Regions from separate parts of the Tepidibacillus infernus genome, predicted to be linked through region 2. Evidence: riboswitches for the same ligand, from Rfam matches in the RefSeq annotation. Region 2 holds a riboswitch; each other region holds the start of a gene.
The links. Region 2 has a riboswitch for S-adenosylmethionine ahead of TEPIDINF_RS01045 (ABC transporter substrate-binding protein). Riboswitches for the same ligand answer to the same signal wherever they lie in the genome.
Positions count from the first base shown of each region.

Region 1 (5,575 bases), 1.5 Mb from region 2:
GAAATAAAATTTGAATTTGATCTGATTTTGCTAGTTTTGTAGCCATCAGAAAAACAAAATTAATTTTTTCACCATTCAAATCTATTGTCCTTTTCAATCTTGCAACAGCTATAGTGGAATGAATCACAAGCTTTGGATCTCCATGGGGAATAGCAATTTCACCACCAACTGCTGTAGATCCTACCTGTTCTCTTTTAATAACACTCTCCTTATATTCTATAGAGACATACCCTTTTTCAGCTAAAGCATTGGCTAGAAATTCAATCAGTTCATAATATTGATTGAAATCTACATCTAAAAAAACTAGTTCTTGGTGTATAAAACTTTTTAACGTTGGATATTTCGCTTGCTTGGATACATATTCTAATTCTAATATAAAATTTTCTAACTTTTTTTGTTCTTGTTCAGAAAATAATGGTGTAACTGTAATTGTACGAATTTCTTTATTTTCAATTGGTATTGTACTAATGATGAAATCAGGTTTGTTCTTTTCAAGAGCTTTATTCAAGCCAGAAGCAGGTACTACATCAAGGATTTGTAACGATTGAAATTTCCGCTCTAATTTTGTTTTTAAGAGTTGAGACATCCCTATTCCCATATGGCAAACAATGATAGCTTTTTTATTCGATCCAACTCTATTATTTCTTTTCTCTACTGAAGCTTGAAAATGTAAAACTATATAGGAAATCTCATCTTCTGGAATAAAAAAATTAGTTTTTTCTTGAATAAAAGGGATAACTGATATAACTACTTCAAACATGTAGCGATACATTTTTTTTATTTTACTTGCCAATGGGTTTGTGAGGGATAAATGATATTTCAAACGGTTTAAAGCTGACTGCAAATGTATGGCTAAACCAATAAACAACTCTTGGTCGTTAAAAAAGTTTTCTCCTGTAATCTTTGAAACTTCTTCAATCAATTCTTTTGCAAACTGAATAATTACTTTATCAAGCTGTGATAAAGCTCCCTCCTGTAGTAATAAATAGTCATAACGAATTTTAGCACCTGATAAATGAGATGCAATAAATGCTATTTCAGCAGGAGGAAAATTAATAACAAAGGCTTTTTTTAATCGCTCTGCCAGTTGTAAAGCTACATGATATTCTTTTTGATTTTGTATTTGTTTTAAATTTTCAGCATCCATTTTTATGTAATGCCCTAATTTAATTCGTTTTATCGAAATTAGTATATGAATAATTAAATTTTTTATCGCCTCATCCGAGAAAGAAAAGGTAAATAATTGTTCAAACTCAAGGAGATGTTTTTTAACTAAGGAAATTTCATAGGGTTCAAACCAATCATCGTATATTTTTGATAATGCAAAACGCCGTAGCTTTTCTTCTCCTTCAACCTTAATACCAACCTTGGTCTTTCGTATAAGTTGAAGTCCAAAACGATTTAGCCATTTTTCAATATTTTCTAGATCTTTTCGTATTACTGATTTACTAACATAAAATTGTTTCACTAAATCTTCAATTGTTATCTCTTTTTCTTGTCGTAGTAACCATTTTAGAATTTCCTTTTTTCTTTCATCTTCGGTTAGAATTTTTTCTTTTGAAATTTCATTCAGCAATTTTTTCTTTTCAAAAGGATCGACTTGTAGATATACACCAATATTTGGTTTCCTTATTAAAATGCCATTTGATTTCTGCTGCAACCATTGATCGATTATCTTAAAGTCGTTTCTTATAGTTTTTTCTGAACACTGATGTAAATCAGCTAATTCTTGAATAGTTACGTATTGATCATTATTTAAGAGAAATACTAACAATTTATATTGTCTGTCATTCATAAAATATCTCCCTTTTTATTTGATCCTTTTGTAAATAACTTTATCATAAAATGCCTGTAGAAATGATCATTCATCGATTAGCTCTTATTGTTCTTTTGCCCACTGATATCCTTTTTCCTTTACCAGATCATAGACCCATTTAATTGGAACCTGATGTTCTTTTGCTAACCGTACACAATCTTCATACTCAGGGGCTATTTGAACAATTTTGCCTTCTCGTTTCCCGATCTTCACTGTACATTTCCCCCACTCTGTTTCCACCTCTATAAATGTTCTTTCTAAACGATGAACTGTATAGGGAGTATACCTGATGCCTAGAGTGGTGGTTTCAAGAAAAAGAAAATCCATCACCTTTTCTCGAATTTCCTCTCTACATAATATATGAAGAACTTGTCCAGGACGATTTTTCTTCATGATCACTTGTACAATATATACATCATTTACACCCATACTAAATAATTGTTCCATGATATATCCATAAAATTCTGGATTCATGTCATCAAGGGAAACCTCTATCTTTACCATTTGTTTATCAATATGTTCATTTAGATTATTTTTCATATTCTTCATGATCTCCCTTACTATATTTTTCGAGATAAATTTCAGGTCAATTTTACCATTTTCCTTTATACATAGAAAAGGAAACTTTTTTAAAAACTATTTAAATGAATTGAACTAAAGATGATTTTGGAGAGATGGAAATGAGACTGTTAAACAAACGATTAATATGCACTTTAATAATTATCAGCTTAGTTTCAACGATTCCTATACAGAGTTTAGCTAAAGGAGAACAAGACGATCTGTTTCAAACGAGAATGGAGCTATATAAAACCATGGATAATATTTATCAAATCCCATGGTACTATATTGCAGCCATTGATCAGTATGAAAGAAATATTCAACCTGTCAGGCAGGATCTTCCTATAAAAAAAGGTCTAATCAGCATCTATTTTTCAAAAGAAAAATGGGCCGGTTTTCTCAATCCAAATCCCGAAGATCAAAATCCAATGCGAATTCAGTTTTTTAATGGTTTTGGTGTAGATGGGGATGGGGATGGTTTAGCTGATCGAAATAATGATGCTGATGTTCTTGTTGCTTTTTTAAATTATCTAAGTCGGTATGGGACGACAAAAGATAGCCTCAAGAATGCTTTAATGGATTATTATCAAAGCGAGTTACCAGCCAAAATCATTGATGAAATCGCTCTCATCTACAAAACCTTTAATACCCTTCAATTAGCAGAACGGGTTTTCCCAATTCCCAAATGGAACAGTTACTCCTATCGAAGTACATGGGGAGATACAAGAGGCTGGGGAGGGCGAAGAATACACGAAGGGACTGACATCTTCGCTTCTTATGGTGCAGCAGTACGAAGTGTTTCTTATGGGTATGTTGAAGTCCTAGGCTGGAATAAATATGGGGGGTGGCGTGTTGGAATAAGAGATACAAACAATATTTATTATTACTACGCTCATTTAACAGGGTTTAAAAAAGGATTAAAAGAAGGAGATATTGTCAAACCAGGTGATGTCATCGGATATGTTGGAAGTTCTGGTTATGGCTCTCCAGGTACGCAAGGAAAATTCCCCCCTCATTTACATTTTGGTATGTATAAATATAATGGCCGTCATGAGTGGGCATTTGACCCTACCCCTTATTTACGTGTTTGGGAAAGAAAAAGAAAATAGTTGACAATTTGCTGATTCTCGTACAAACTAGAAGAAATAACAAAAGCATACTTCACTTCTATCCAGAGTGGTGGAGGGATCTGGCCCTACGAAACCACAGCAACCGGTCGAATGACCATGGTGCTAATTCCAGCAGAATTTTTCTGGAAGATAGGAGAATCGTGAATACACGTAGCCCTCTCCTATTTTGGTGAGGGTTTTTTCATTATAAGATTCCTAGGGAATGTATATTATATGTATACATCTCCATATTATGAGGAGGGAGAAACAATGAACAAAATAGATCGTTTAAAACAACAAATGGAGCAAAAAATCCTCATTCTTGATGGTGCAATGGGTACAATGCTACAAAATGCTCAATTAACTGCCAAAGACTTTGGTGGAGATCAATACGAAGGTTGCAATGAAATCTTAAATCTAATCCGTCCAGATCTAATTAAACATATCCATCTTACCTATTTAGAAGCAGGAGCAGACATCATTGAAACGAATACTTTTGGAGCTACCCCAGTTGTATTAGCAGAATATGGACTTGAAGCCCGAACTGAAGAAATCAATCTTACTGCAGCAAAGATTGCAAAAGAAGCTGTTGATCAAGTTTCTACCCCCGAATGGCCACGCTTTGTCGCTGGCTCCATGGGGCCAACAACCAAAACCCTTTCTGTTACAGGTGGGATTACATTTGATCAATTATCGGATTCATATTATCAACAAGCAAAAGGATTAATCATCGGTGGTGTAGATTTACTTTTGTTAGAAACTGCACAAGATACACTTAATGTGAAAGCGGCTGGAATAGGAATTCAAAAAGCTTTTGCAGAATGTAAAGTAGAATTACCTGTTATGATTTCAGGCACGATTGAACCGATGGGTACCACTCTTGCAGGTCAAAATATTGAAGCTTTCTACATCTCCTTAGAACATTTGAAGCCCATTTCCGTAGGACTAAACTGTGCAACAGGGCCTGAATTCATGCGTGATCATCTCCGTTCCCTCTCGCAATTAGCTACAAGTGCAGTTAGTTGTTATCCTAATGCCGGATTACCAGATGAAGATGGTCATTACCACGAGTCTCCCAAAGCCTTAGCTGAGAAGATGTCGCAATTTGCAAAACAAGGTTGGTTAAACGTTGCAGGTGGATGCTGTGGCACTACACCAGATCATATCAAAGCTCTTTCAGAAACATTAAAAGAATTTAAACCTAGACGATTTCAAAAGGAACATCTCCCTGCCGTGTCAGGAATTGAGCCAGTTTTTTTAGAAAAAGAAAATCGTCCCCTCTTTGTAGGAGAACGAACGAATGTGATCGGTTCTAAGAAATTTCGGGACCTGATTGCAGACGGTAAGTATGAAGAAGCCTCTGAGATTGCCCGTGCTCAGGTAAAAGGCGGCGCACAAGTGATCGACATCTGTTTGGCCAATCCTGACCGTGATGAGTATTTCGACATGGAGCAGTTCCTACAATATGTAGTCAATAAAGTCAAAGTACCGTTTATGATTGATTCAACCGATTCAAAGGTAATTGAGCTTGCTCTAAAATATTCTCAAGGAAAAGCCATCATCAATTCAATCAATTTAGAAGATGGCGAAAGACGTTTTCAGGAGATCGTCCCACTCATTTTACAATATGGTGCATCCGTTGTTGTTGGAACGATTGATGAAAAGGGAATGGCTGTTACGAGTGAAAGAAAATTAGAAATAGCTAAACGTTCTTATGATTTGCTTGTTCATCAATATGGAGTAAATCCTCAAGACATTATTTTTGACCCATTAGTCTTTCCAATAGGAACAGGTGATGAAGCATATATTGGATCTGCAAAAGAAACGATTAAGGGAATTCAACAAATCAAGGAAGCTTTTCCTGAATGTCAAACCATTCTTGGCATTAGTAACGTTTCCTTTGGGTTACCCCCTGCTGGTCGTGAAGTATTAAATGCTGTTTTTCTTTACCATACAACACGTGCCGGCCTAGATTATGCTATTGTGAATACACAAAAGCTTCAACGCTATGCTTCCATTCCAGAGGAAGAAAGACAATTAGCTGAACAATTGATTTTTAACACAAATAAACAAACCCTTGCTCAATTTGCTG
Region 1 is NZ_JBLWFI010000001.1:1,670,623-1,676,197, forward strand. Features, by position in the region: gene TEPIDINF_RS08415 (BglG family transcription antiterminator) at 1-1,795, opposite strand, end outside; gene larC2 (nickel pincer cofactor biosynthesis protein LarC2) at 1,880-2,425, opposite strand; gene TEPIDINF_RS08425 (M23 family metallopeptidase) at 2,497-3,483, shown strand; SAM riboswitch class I at 3,539-3,640, shown strand; gene metH (methionine synthase) at 3,754-5,575, shown strand, end outside.
Region 1: linked by a shared signal. The riboswitch ahead of metH (methionine synthase) and the one ahead of TEPIDINF_RS01045 (ABC transporter substrate-binding protein) in region 2 are both predicted to bind S-adenosylmethionine.

Region 2 (5,575 bases):
AATTATCTGATACGCGGCTTAAAAAATTAGAGACAATAACACTAAGTGAATTACTACCATTAAAAGAACAAATAAAGATAGAACGTAAAGCAGGGTATCAGGAAAAGTTAATTCCTAAACTAATAGAAGATATAGAAAAGATGATGGAAGAGTGTTAATACTAGGGGAAATTTTGTGTGTAGGAAATATTTAAGGAGATACTCAATCGCTTTGATCACATTGAGAACCAACTGAATGGTTTTGACGTGGAACTAACGTTTTAAGAGGATATTATGAATTTCCTCTCCAAAAATAGTTAACTATTTAGACACAATATTGACATAGACATGACTAAATTAGAAAGATTATAATTTATAATATACTACACGGGGGTATGGGTATAATTTGTGATGGATTTTTGTTTAGAGAAAATATTGATTTGGACAAATTAAAAAAGAATTAAAATTGAATTAGGATTTATGGGTTTGAGGGGGTGATATGGATGGAAAATATTACATTAGAACTATTTACAAGGCCAACATGAATAGATTGTCAAGCGGCGAAAGAGTTTCTTTCCCAACACAATATTGACTATGTAGAACATGATCTTAGTATTCATCCTGAAAGGGAGGATCTACTAAAAGAGGTTTCTGGTACAAGAATTGTTCCTACCTTTGTTTTTCAAAAACCCGGTTTATTTGGCCTTTTTAAAAAGAAAAAAATACTTATTGGTTTTGAAGTGAACGAAAAAGAAATAAAGAAATTACTTTTAGGATAGATTTTCCATTTGAGTTAACTTTACACCCTTCAATAGATACGGTATAATTTAATACATAAAGGGGGTAGGGGTATGGAAAACTTAAATGAGCATATGCACCCAAATGAGATGAATCAAAAAATTCTTCAACGTTTAAAACGAATCGAGGGACAAGTGCGTGGTATTCACAAGATGGTAGAAGAGGATCGTTATTGTGTAGATGTCTTAATTCAAATTGCAGCTGTACGTGCTGCTTTAGACAAAGTTGGATTATCCTTATTAGAGAGACATACACACGGATGCGTCCAAAAGGCAATTAAATCTGGTAATGGTGATCCTGCGATTGATGAATTGATGGATGTTATTAAATTGTTTATTAAATAGATAGATAGTCATCAAAGGAGTGAGTAAAATGGTGACGGAAGCAAAGGATCTTGGCTATGGTGTAGCAAAGGAAAAAGTAGAATTAGATCTAATTGGAATGACTTGTGCTGCATGTTCCTCACGAATCGAAAAGGGATTAAATAAAATACCAGGTGTTTACTCTGCTACAGTCAACCTGGCGCTGGAAAGAGCAGTTGTCGAATACAATGCTGAAGAAGTAGATGTGGATGATTTTATAAAGAAAGTTAGGGACTTAGGATATGATGGAAAAGTTCATGAGGATGAAGTGGATCAACAATCTGCTAAGGATAAAGAATTAAGTAAAAAGAGAACCAAGTTGATCATTTCTTCTCTCTTATCCCTTCCCCTATTATGGAGTATGTTGGGTCATTTTGGGGTTATGTATTTGGTGCCAGAAATCATCATGAACCCATGGTTTCAACTTCTTTTAGCAACACCAGTTCAATTCTATATTGGTTATCAATTCTATCATGGTGCTTATTCTGCTTTGAAAAATGGTAGTGCTAATATGGATGTCCTTGTTGCATTAGGAACATCTGCTGCTTACTTTTATAGTATTTATGGAATAATTATAGGCACTCATCAACTTTATTTTGAAACGAGTGCAGTCCTGATTACGCTCGTTTTATTTGGTAAATATTTAGAAGCCTTAGCGAAAGGTCGAACATCTGATGCGATTAAAAAATTGATGAGCTTACAAGCAAAGACTGCGATGGTTGAAAGAAACGGAGAACCGATTGAAGTTCCAATTAAAGAAGTGGTAAAAGGAGATATCATCATTGTTCGCCCTGGGGAAAAAATCCCTGTTGATGGTGAAATTATCGAGGGCTATTCGTCTGTTGATGAATCCATGATTACAGGGGAAAGTATTCCAGTCGATAAGAAAGTTGGCGATATTGTCATTGGGGCTACAATCAATAAGCATGGTTCTTTTAAGTTTAAAGCGACAAAGGTTGGGAAAGATACAGCCTTAGCACAAATTATTAAAGCGGTAGAACAAGCCAATAGTACGAAAGCACCCATTCAACGGATGGCTGATGTGATTTCGGGGATATTCGTGCCGATTGTTGTGGCCATCGCTATTTTAACCTTCTTAGGTTATTACTTCTGGCTAGATCCTAACAATTTTGAACATGCCTTAGTGAATGCGATAGCCGTTCTCGTTATTGCTTGTCCATGTGCATTAGGTTTAGCAACACCAACTTCTATTATGGTTGGGACCGGTAAAGCAGCTGAACATGGGATTCTTTTCAAAGGTGGAGAACACTTAGAAAACACTAAAAAAATCAATGCGATTGTATTAGATAAAACAGGCACCATTACCAAAGGGGAGCCTGAATTAACAGATTATATTCCGATTGATGCAAGTGAACAGGAATTATTACAATATGCTGGTTCCATTGAAAAAACGTCTGAACATCCGATTGGTAAGGCAATTGCTAAAGGCGTAGAAGAAAAAGGAATCGACTTGCTTCAAGTCAAAGATTTTGAGATTCTTCCTGGCAAAGGTTTAAAAGCAAAAGTGAACGATACGATGGTTTATGTGGGAACACGTAAATTAGTAAGAGAAATTGGACTTGATCCAGCAGCTATTGAAGAAAAAATGGCTCAATTAGAAGCACAAGGGAAAACAGTTGTTTTAGTTGCTACTCCTGATAAATTATTAGGAATCCTTGCAGTGGCTGATACGGTAAAAGCTGACTCAAAAGAAGCCATTGCCAAATTAAAAGAAATGGGTATCAAAGTCGTGATGATTACCGGGGATAATCAACGTACCGCAAAAAGTATAGCTCAAGAAGTGGGTGTTGATGAAGTTCGTGCAGAAGTAATGCCTGAAGATAAGGCAAAAGAAGTTGAATCCTTAAAAACTCAAGGATATACAGTTGCCATGGTTGGCGATGGCATCAATGATGCTCCAGCATTAGCTACTGCAGATGTAGGGATGGCAATTGGAACTGGAACAGATATAGCGATTGAAGCAGCCGATGTTACCTTAATTGGTGGGAGCTTAAAAGGGGTTGCAGATGCAATCTATATTAGTAAACAGACCTTAAAAAATATTAAGCAGAATCTATTTGCTTCTTTATTCTACAATTCAATTAGTATTCCAGTAGCAATGGCAGGTCTATTAGCACCTTGGATTGCAGGAGCTGCGATGGCAATGAGTTCTGTCTCAGTCGTTCTTAACTCCTTACGATTAAAAAATATTAAATTTTAAAAAAACAAGGTTATTGACTATTGTTTGTTACCCTAACAAGGGTTTCATATAATCATTCATCTATAATGGAGGGATTTTAAATGGAAAAAGTAATTAAAGTAGAAGGTATGACATGTAATCATTGCAAAATGGCGGTAGAAGGGGCACTAAAAAAATTAGCAGGGGTCTCCAATGCGGTTGTTAGTCTTGAGAACAAAAATGTAACGGTTTCTTTCGATGAGGGAAAAGTAACTTTTGAACAAATGAAAGAAGCGATCGAAGACCAAGGCTATGATGTTGTTGCATAATTAGAATAATCATGAAAAAACTTTTTGATTGTAGCACATTAATGGATTGACGATTTTCTATGAATCACAGTATGATCAATTACATATTATCACGTTCTTATCCAGAGTGGTGGAGGGACTGGCCCAATGAAACCCGGCAACCGATTTGTATGATACGGTGCTAATTCCAGCAGAACAATTTGTTCTGAAAGATAAGAAGAGTTATCTTAACACCTCTTCTTATGAGGTGTTTTTTCTTGCAATATGCAAGGACAATCCTGACTAAATTAGTCAAGTTTATACGTTAAAGGGGGAAATGGAATTGGTAAAAATTTTAGGGGCACGCCGATTACGGTGGGTAGGGATGTTTGTAATGATCATTTCTTTATTTTTAACCGCCTGTGGAGCAAACAAGGAGCAGCAAGCAAATACAAATCCACAAACAAAAGAAAAGCTACGTATTGGTTATTTAAACGTGATGGATGATGCTCAAGTGATGCTTGCTTATGATGCAGGTTTTTATGAAAAGAATGGGTTAGAAGTGGAAGTTCAAATCTTTAATAGTGGGCCTGAAATGATTAAAGCGATTGTTGGAGGACAATTAGACGCAGGGGTGCTTGGATTTACAAATGCTGTTACATGGGCTGATAAAGGTGCTGATTTAAAAGTAATCAGCGGTGCGCAAATGGGTTATCACAGTCTATTAGTGCGAAGTGATCGTAATATTAAGACGATACCAGATTTGAAAGGAAAGCAACTAGCTACACAGAAACAAGGGAGCACAGCAGACATCGTGCTAAATGGTGTTGTACTGAAAGAGGGTAATCTTACACGTAATGATGTGAATATGGTTTATGTTTCACCAAGTGTGGCGATCCAATCCTTAACAGCTGGGAAAGTAGATGCTGCTTTTCTCTTTGAACCATATGATCGAATTGCTCGTAAAACCATTCCTGTAACGCCACTTTATGATGTTGGAGAAGAATGGCCTTTCCCATGTATGGTGGCAATAACCTCAGGAAAAATTCTTCAAGAAAAACAGATTGCGATAAATAAGATGTTAGATGCTCAAAAAGAAGCGATTGAGATGTTAGAAAATCAACCAAAAGAAGCAGCAAAAATATTGGCAAAACGTTTTATTGAAACAGAAACCATCGATACAACAAATGGGAGAATCAATTCAGTAGACTTAATCGCTGAAGCAATTGAAGCTCAAACCTTTAATTGGGAAATTACTCAAGAGAATATTCAACAAATGAAAGATATTGTACAAATGATGGTAGATCAACAAATGCTATCAAAACCTCTAAATGTAGAGGATATTCTTGATTTATCTTGGCAAAACAAAAAACAATCTTAAGATGGTGACTTCAAGTGAAAAAAGAATCACAAATCATCAAGTCTATTGCTAATCAAACCATATTAAAACCGAATAAAAAGGTCAAGCGTCTAAGTATAAAATCGACACTTCCATATGTTTATGCGATTGTTACACTACTCGCTATATGGCAAATTACCGCATGGTTTTTACCAAACTTTTTATTACCAGATGTAGTTAATGTCTTTCAGCGATTTCTTAGTGAAGTAAAAGATCCAGCATTTTTAGACAGCATTCAAAGTAGTCTAATTCGATTAATCATTGGGTATCCTTTAGCTTGTCTTCTAGGTTCTTTATTTGGCTTATTGTCTGGTTTATCGAAGGGATTTAAAATCTATCTAAAAAATGTAATTTCAATATTGCAATCAATCCCTCCAATAACGTGGATTCCATTTTTAGTTATTTTATTTGGGTTTGGCGATCTTCCTATTATCATCGTGATCACGATTGCCAGTTTCTTTCCTATGGCTTTAGCGATGATTAATGCGACAGAAAATATAAATCGCACTCATCTCGAACTAGCAAAGGTATTAGGTGCGAATAAAAAACAATTAGTAACAAAAGTTTTTCTG
Region 2 is NZ_JBLWFI010000001.1:194,769-200,343, forward strand. Features, by position in the region: gene TEPIDINF_RS01020 (TIGR02679 family protein) at 1-158, shown strand, start outside; gene TEPIDINF_RS01025 (glutaredoxin family protein) at 524-757, shown strand; gene TEPIDINF_RS01030 (metal-sensitive transcriptional regulator) at 830-1,120, shown strand; gene TEPIDINF_RS01035 (heavy metal translocating P-type ATPase) at 1,149-3,359, shown strand; gene copZ (copper chaperone CopZ) at 3,440-3,646, shown strand; SAM riboswitch class I at 3,741-3,844, shown strand; gene TEPIDINF_RS01045 (ABC transporter substrate-binding protein) at 3,942-4,985, shown strand; gene TEPIDINF_RS01050 (ABC transporter permease) at 5,000-5,575, shown strand, end outside.

Region 3 (5,575 bases), 1.5 Mb from region 2:
AAAGAAAAAGAGCGCATTACCAATTGGATTGATCAACCCTGGAAGATAACGAAAGATAATAAACAAAATTAAGGAAAAAATTGATTTTCGGTAAAAGAAAAGGCTGTTCCTTAAAAAGTCGTTTTAACTGACCTTTTGGAACAGCCCTTTTCATTTTACACTTAAATTATCTTCTTCCTCGAAAGTTTTCGTTTCATTTTTGGTCTTGTTTCATCAATTGCATTTCTTGACTAATGGTATATAATCTTTCTGCCATGGTAGGATGAGAATATAAAAAGATTTTAACGAGTTCTGGCGGATTCGGTTCGGTTAGACTATTCACAGTCAGTTTTTGAAAAGAGGAAATCGCTGCTTCAGCATTTTGAGTCATTTGAATACCATATTGATCTGCTGCACGTTCAGATTGTCTAGAAATCGTATTTTCAATTGGGGAAATGGCAAAGGTAATGACTGAAAAAAGTAACAAAAATAACGGAAGTGAACGAAGATCTCCTACTTTTTGCACTCCCCATGCATAGCCAAAACGATCTACCAACCAGTTGATCAACAGATAAAGTAAATAAAGGAGTATAAATGAAGATAATATAGAACCAAGCAGCATCCAATAAATATGCTTATAAACATAATGCCCCATTTCATGAGCCATCACAAATAATATTTCGTCTTTTTTTAATTTCTGCAACGTGGTATCCCAGAGCACAATCCGTGCATTAGACCCTATTCCTGTTACATAGGCATTCATTGCCGTTGTTTTTTTAGACATATTGACTTGAAAGACTTGGTTAGCTGGAATGTCAGCTTTTTTGGCAATTGCAATAATATCTTCTTTTAATTTTTGATCTTGAAGGGTTTGAAAATCATTAAAGATGGGATCGATGATCACGGGTTGAACAAAAAACATCAAAATGGTGATCGGTATAGAGATAAGCCAAAACCAGAACCACCATTTTTTTGGTGATTTTCTAATCAAAGTGTACAGTAACCAAACCATTGGTACCGTTAAAACGAGGTCAACAAAAAAACTCTTTCCCTTATCCCATATCCATTGCTCAAATGGTTGAATACTAATTCCATACTCTCGAGATATTTTATAGGAGTAATATTGGATGGGAAATTGTAATAATGCAATCAAGAGACTAAGCAGGAACACATAAATACTCGTTTGTACCAATAAGGACCGTTTACTTAACTTATTCGCTATCATGTAAAAACTTGTGGAAAACCCTAATCCCAGAATAATAAGATAGATCGCCCATTCCCATGGTACCCCAATAAAAAATAAAAAGTCCTTTATCCTTGAAAAGATGGTTGCTGTATGGAGCTGCTCAACACTCATGAAACTGGTTGGATCGGCTGGACCACCCACATAAGCCTGTGGTAAATCTTGTTGACTTTGAAATAAATAAAGATACATCAAAACGCCATATATAAGCAAGAAAATTGTAAATCCTATGTAAAACTTTTTCAAACAGCTCGCCTCCTTACATGATCTAATTTATATATATGCAAAGTTGTACAAAAAAACTCCCTTGACAATAAGGGAGTTTTTCAAACAGTTCGCTTTTGCGTGTATTCTTAGAATGCAGGTACAACAGCACCATTATATTTTTCTTCAATAAATTTCTTCACTTCTGGTGAAGTTAAAGCTTCTGCTAATTTTTTAAGATTCTCGTTATCTTTGTCTTCTGTACGAACAGCCAAAACGTTCGCATAAGGTGAATCAGCATCTTCAATAAATAGAGCATCTTTTGTTGGGTTTAATTGTGCTTCTAAAGCATAATTTGTATTGATAACAGAAATGGTTACATCATCTAATGATCTAGGCAACATTGGTGCTTCTAACTCTTTAATTTCAAGATTTTTTGGGTTTTCTACCACATCTTGAACGGTTCCGTTAATGCCAACGCCTTCTTTTAATTTAATTAACCCTGCTTTTTCTAATAAAGCCAAAGCACGTCCACCATTAGTTGGATCGTTTGGAATTGAGACGGTTGCTTTATCCTCTAATTTGGATAAATCATCAACTTTTTTAGAATAGATGCCCATTGGCTCAATATGAACCTTAGCAATATAGGTTAAATCAAGACCACGATCTTTAGAAAAAGACTCAAGATAAGGAACGTGTTGGAAGTAGTTTGCATCAATTTGTTTTTCTGCTAGATCTGTATTTGGTAAAACATAATCTTGATATTCAACAATATCTAATTTAATTCCTTGCTTTTCTAATAAAGGTTTAACGACTTCCAAGATCTCTGCATGTGGTACAGCTGTAGCACCCACTTTTAAAGTCACTTCTTGTTGTTGTCCACCATTTTCACTTGCACCTTGCTGTTCATTAGTTGAACCTGAACCACAAGCGGCTAAAGTTAAACTTAATACTGCAATTAAAAATAAAGCTAAAAACTTTTTCATTTTAAAAAGCCCCCTTATATAATTTTATTTTTTATCTAAAACTTTGGAGAGATAATCTCCAAAACTTTGAACGATTTGAACAAGAATTAAAATAACGGCTGTGGTAACCAGCATAACTGGCATGTTATATCGTTGGTACCCATAGCGGATTGCCATATCACCTAGGCCACCACCACCTACAACACCTGCCATAGCTGAGTAACCAATTAAAGTAACCAAAGTTACTGTAATTCCAGATACAATGGAAGGTAAACTTTCAGGCAAATAGACTTTTCTTATGATTTGCCAGTTACTAGCCCCCATGGATATCGCTGCTTCAACCACTCCCCGGTTCACTTCTCGCAAAGAAGTTTCAACCAAGCGAGCGAAGAAAGGAGCAGCACCGATAATTAAAGGTACAGATGCAGCAGTAGGACCAATACTGATTCCTACAATAAATCTTGTAAAGGGAATCAATAAGACAATCAAAATAATAAAAGGTATCGATCGAAAGATATTAACGATTGCAGCAATCACTTTATTGATTGTCCCATCTTGTAATATTTGGCCTTTGTCGGTTAAAACAAGTAAAATGCCTAACGGCGTTCCTAAGATAACGGTAAATAGTCCAGATAATCCAACCATATACAAGGTTTCCAAAGTGGCTTGCCATAGCTGTAGCCATTCTCTATCCGTTAACACTTTGAACCACCTCCACTTCTACCTGGCAAGACTCTAAGAATTTAATTGATTCTTTTAGTTTTGCTTCAGAAGTTTGAACTTGAATATAAAGTGAGCCATAAGAAGCACCTTGAACATATTGGATATTTCCCTCTAAAATATTGACTTCAATTCCCAAGGTTTGCACCCATTTACTAATAATCGGTTGACTAGCTGTTTCACCAACAAATGTACATTTTAAAATAAAACTATCTTTGTCTAATGGCAAATGCTCAATCGTCTCTTTTGTCCTTTGATGTTCGGTAACTTGTTTTACAAATTCTTTCGTTATTTCTTGTTTCGGATGAGTAAAAACCTCTAGAACAGGACCTTCTTCAACAATTTCCCCACCATCGATCACAGCAACTCGCTGACAAATCTTTTGAATGACATGCATTTCGTGAGTAATTAAAATGATAGTAATTCCCATTCTTTTATTGATCTCTTGTAGCAATTCTAATATAGAATCGGTCGTCTTCGGGTCTAGTGCTGATGTGGCTTCATCACTTAAAAGTACTTTTGGGTTATTCGCCAAAGCTCTTGCAATACCTACCCGTTGCTTTTGTCCACCACTCAACTCAGAAGGATATGCATTGGCTCGCTCGGTCAACCCAACCAAATCGATCAATTCTTTTACCCTCTGATCGATCTCCTTTTTAGGAACCCCTGCGATTTCGAGTGGGAAGGCAATATTTTCTGCAACTGTTCTTGACCAGAGTAAGTTAAAGTGCTGAAAAATCATCCCGATTCCTTGGCGGGCTTTGCGTAGTTCTTCTGGTCGTAATTGATCCATCCTTTGCTCATCGATCCAAACTTCACCTTCTGTTGGACGCTCCAACATATTGATTAAACGGATTAAAGTACTTTTCCCTGCTCCGCTATAACCGATAATGCCATATATTGCCCCTGATTGAATATCCAAGTTAATCTCTTTTAATGCAACCACTTCTTGAGTTTTGGACTTAAATATTTTTTTTACTTTATGAAGTTTTATCATCTATTCACCAACTTCTACTTTCTTCTCAATAAGAAAAGCCCCTTCTGAAAGCATCAGAAAGGACCAGATTATTCGTACAAGTTCCTTCCCTCATCTTTCAGAACAAATTTGTTCTGCAGGAATTGGCACCTTACCATGTACAAAATACATGTTGGTTGCCGGGTTTCATTGGGCCAGTCCCTCCACCTCTCTGGATAAGGAGATATCCATTTATTCACTTTAAACCATTTACGCATTTCAATGCATTAAACACTATACGAATATTAACATCTGCTACAAGCCTATGTCAATTGTTTTTTATTGTTAATTTTCTCCAAACTATAACTAAATTGCATTTGTCTTTTTTGAACGCCTAGAAATAAAATCAATTTTTTTCGCTAATAAATATAGGCTTTTTGTGGAGTTGGATTTGATGGTAATTTTGCTGGTACTTATCATTTGGCGATAACAATGGATGGTTAGTTTTGTAGGTTCATATTTTACAGAATGAATCGCTTTAGCTGGTAAATCAATATAAGCATATTTAGGTTCTAAAAAGCCAATAAATATGCTTTTGCTGTATACGATGATATCCATTTCTGCCAAAAACCGCTGGTAGTCTGTCATCATTTCTTTAATCTTCCCCTGATACAAGATAAAATCAAAGCCATCCGTTTGTAGGGGAATGACATTAGACTGTTTCTTTTCTACGGTTTTTGGTTTTTCAATATAAAAGTAATACCCTAAAACAAGGAGGAGGAGCACAAAAAAAGAGGTGATAAACGAAGTTGCTAAACTCATTGTTTTCTCTCCTTTCATGGGTTTTATCTAGTTATTTCTACCTTGCCCGTTATAATCATCCCTTATTCTGTTCTAACATTGCCATTATTTGTTGAAAAGTAATAGCTAATTTTTGAAAAATAGCGTATATTTAAAGAAAATAAACAGGTAAATACGAATAATATAACAAAAGGAATAGGATAAAAGATCAACTGAGGATAAAGGGAGCGAATGAAAATGAAATTTGTTTGCCCTTTGTGTAATAAAAAAATTAACGATTTTGCTGGTCGCTGTGAAAAATTGATTGAATGGTTTTCAAACCTTGATGGAAAAGGATTATGGAGAATTCGTTATCTCAATCACTATGAATATCAATTCTTAACAGATGAGGATTTTGTGTCTTTACAATCTAAAGAAATGGTGATTCTAGATGAAGCGAATCATTGGCAGGAATTTGACCCCAAGACGCTTTCAGGAGTTAACTCTGTTGGTCAACGCACCTCTATTTTTAGTTAAATTGTCATAAGGAAGAAAAAAGCCACCATTTTAGGCGGCTTAATTTTTATAATTTGCATTTTTAAAAACAATTTTAATGTAATTATCTAATACTTCCTTTGTACTTAATTTTTATAATATCCCCATTCTTTAATGGAATATTCTCTTTTACACCTACAGGAAGAATCTTTTCACCAAACTTTATGAATATTA
Region 3 is NZ_JBLWFI010000001.1:1,720,338-1,725,912, forward strand. Features, by position in the region: gene TEPIDINF_RS08640 (hypothetical protein) at 1-72, shown strand, start outside; gene TEPIDINF_RS08645 (M48 family metallopeptidase) at 194-1,468, opposite strand; gene TEPIDINF_RS08650 (MetQ/NlpA family ABC transporter substrate-binding protein) at 1,576-2,412, opposite strand; gene TEPIDINF_RS08655 (methionine ABC transporter permease) at 2,437-3,093, opposite strand; gene TEPIDINF_RS08660 (methionine ABC transporter ATP-binding protein) at 3,080-4,108, opposite strand; SAM riboswitch class I at 4,196-4,309, opposite strand; gene TEPIDINF_RS08665 (hypothetical protein) at 4,433-4,888, opposite strand; gene TEPIDINF_RS08670 (hypothetical protein) at 5,105-5,383, shown strand; gene TEPIDINF_RS08675 (hypothetical protein) at 5,466-5,575, opposite strand, start outside.
Region 3: linked by a shared signal. The riboswitch ahead of TEPIDINF_RS08660 (methionine ABC transporter ATP-binding protein) and the one ahead of TEPIDINF_RS01045 (ABC transporter substrate-binding protein) in region 2 are both predicted to bind S-adenosylmethionine.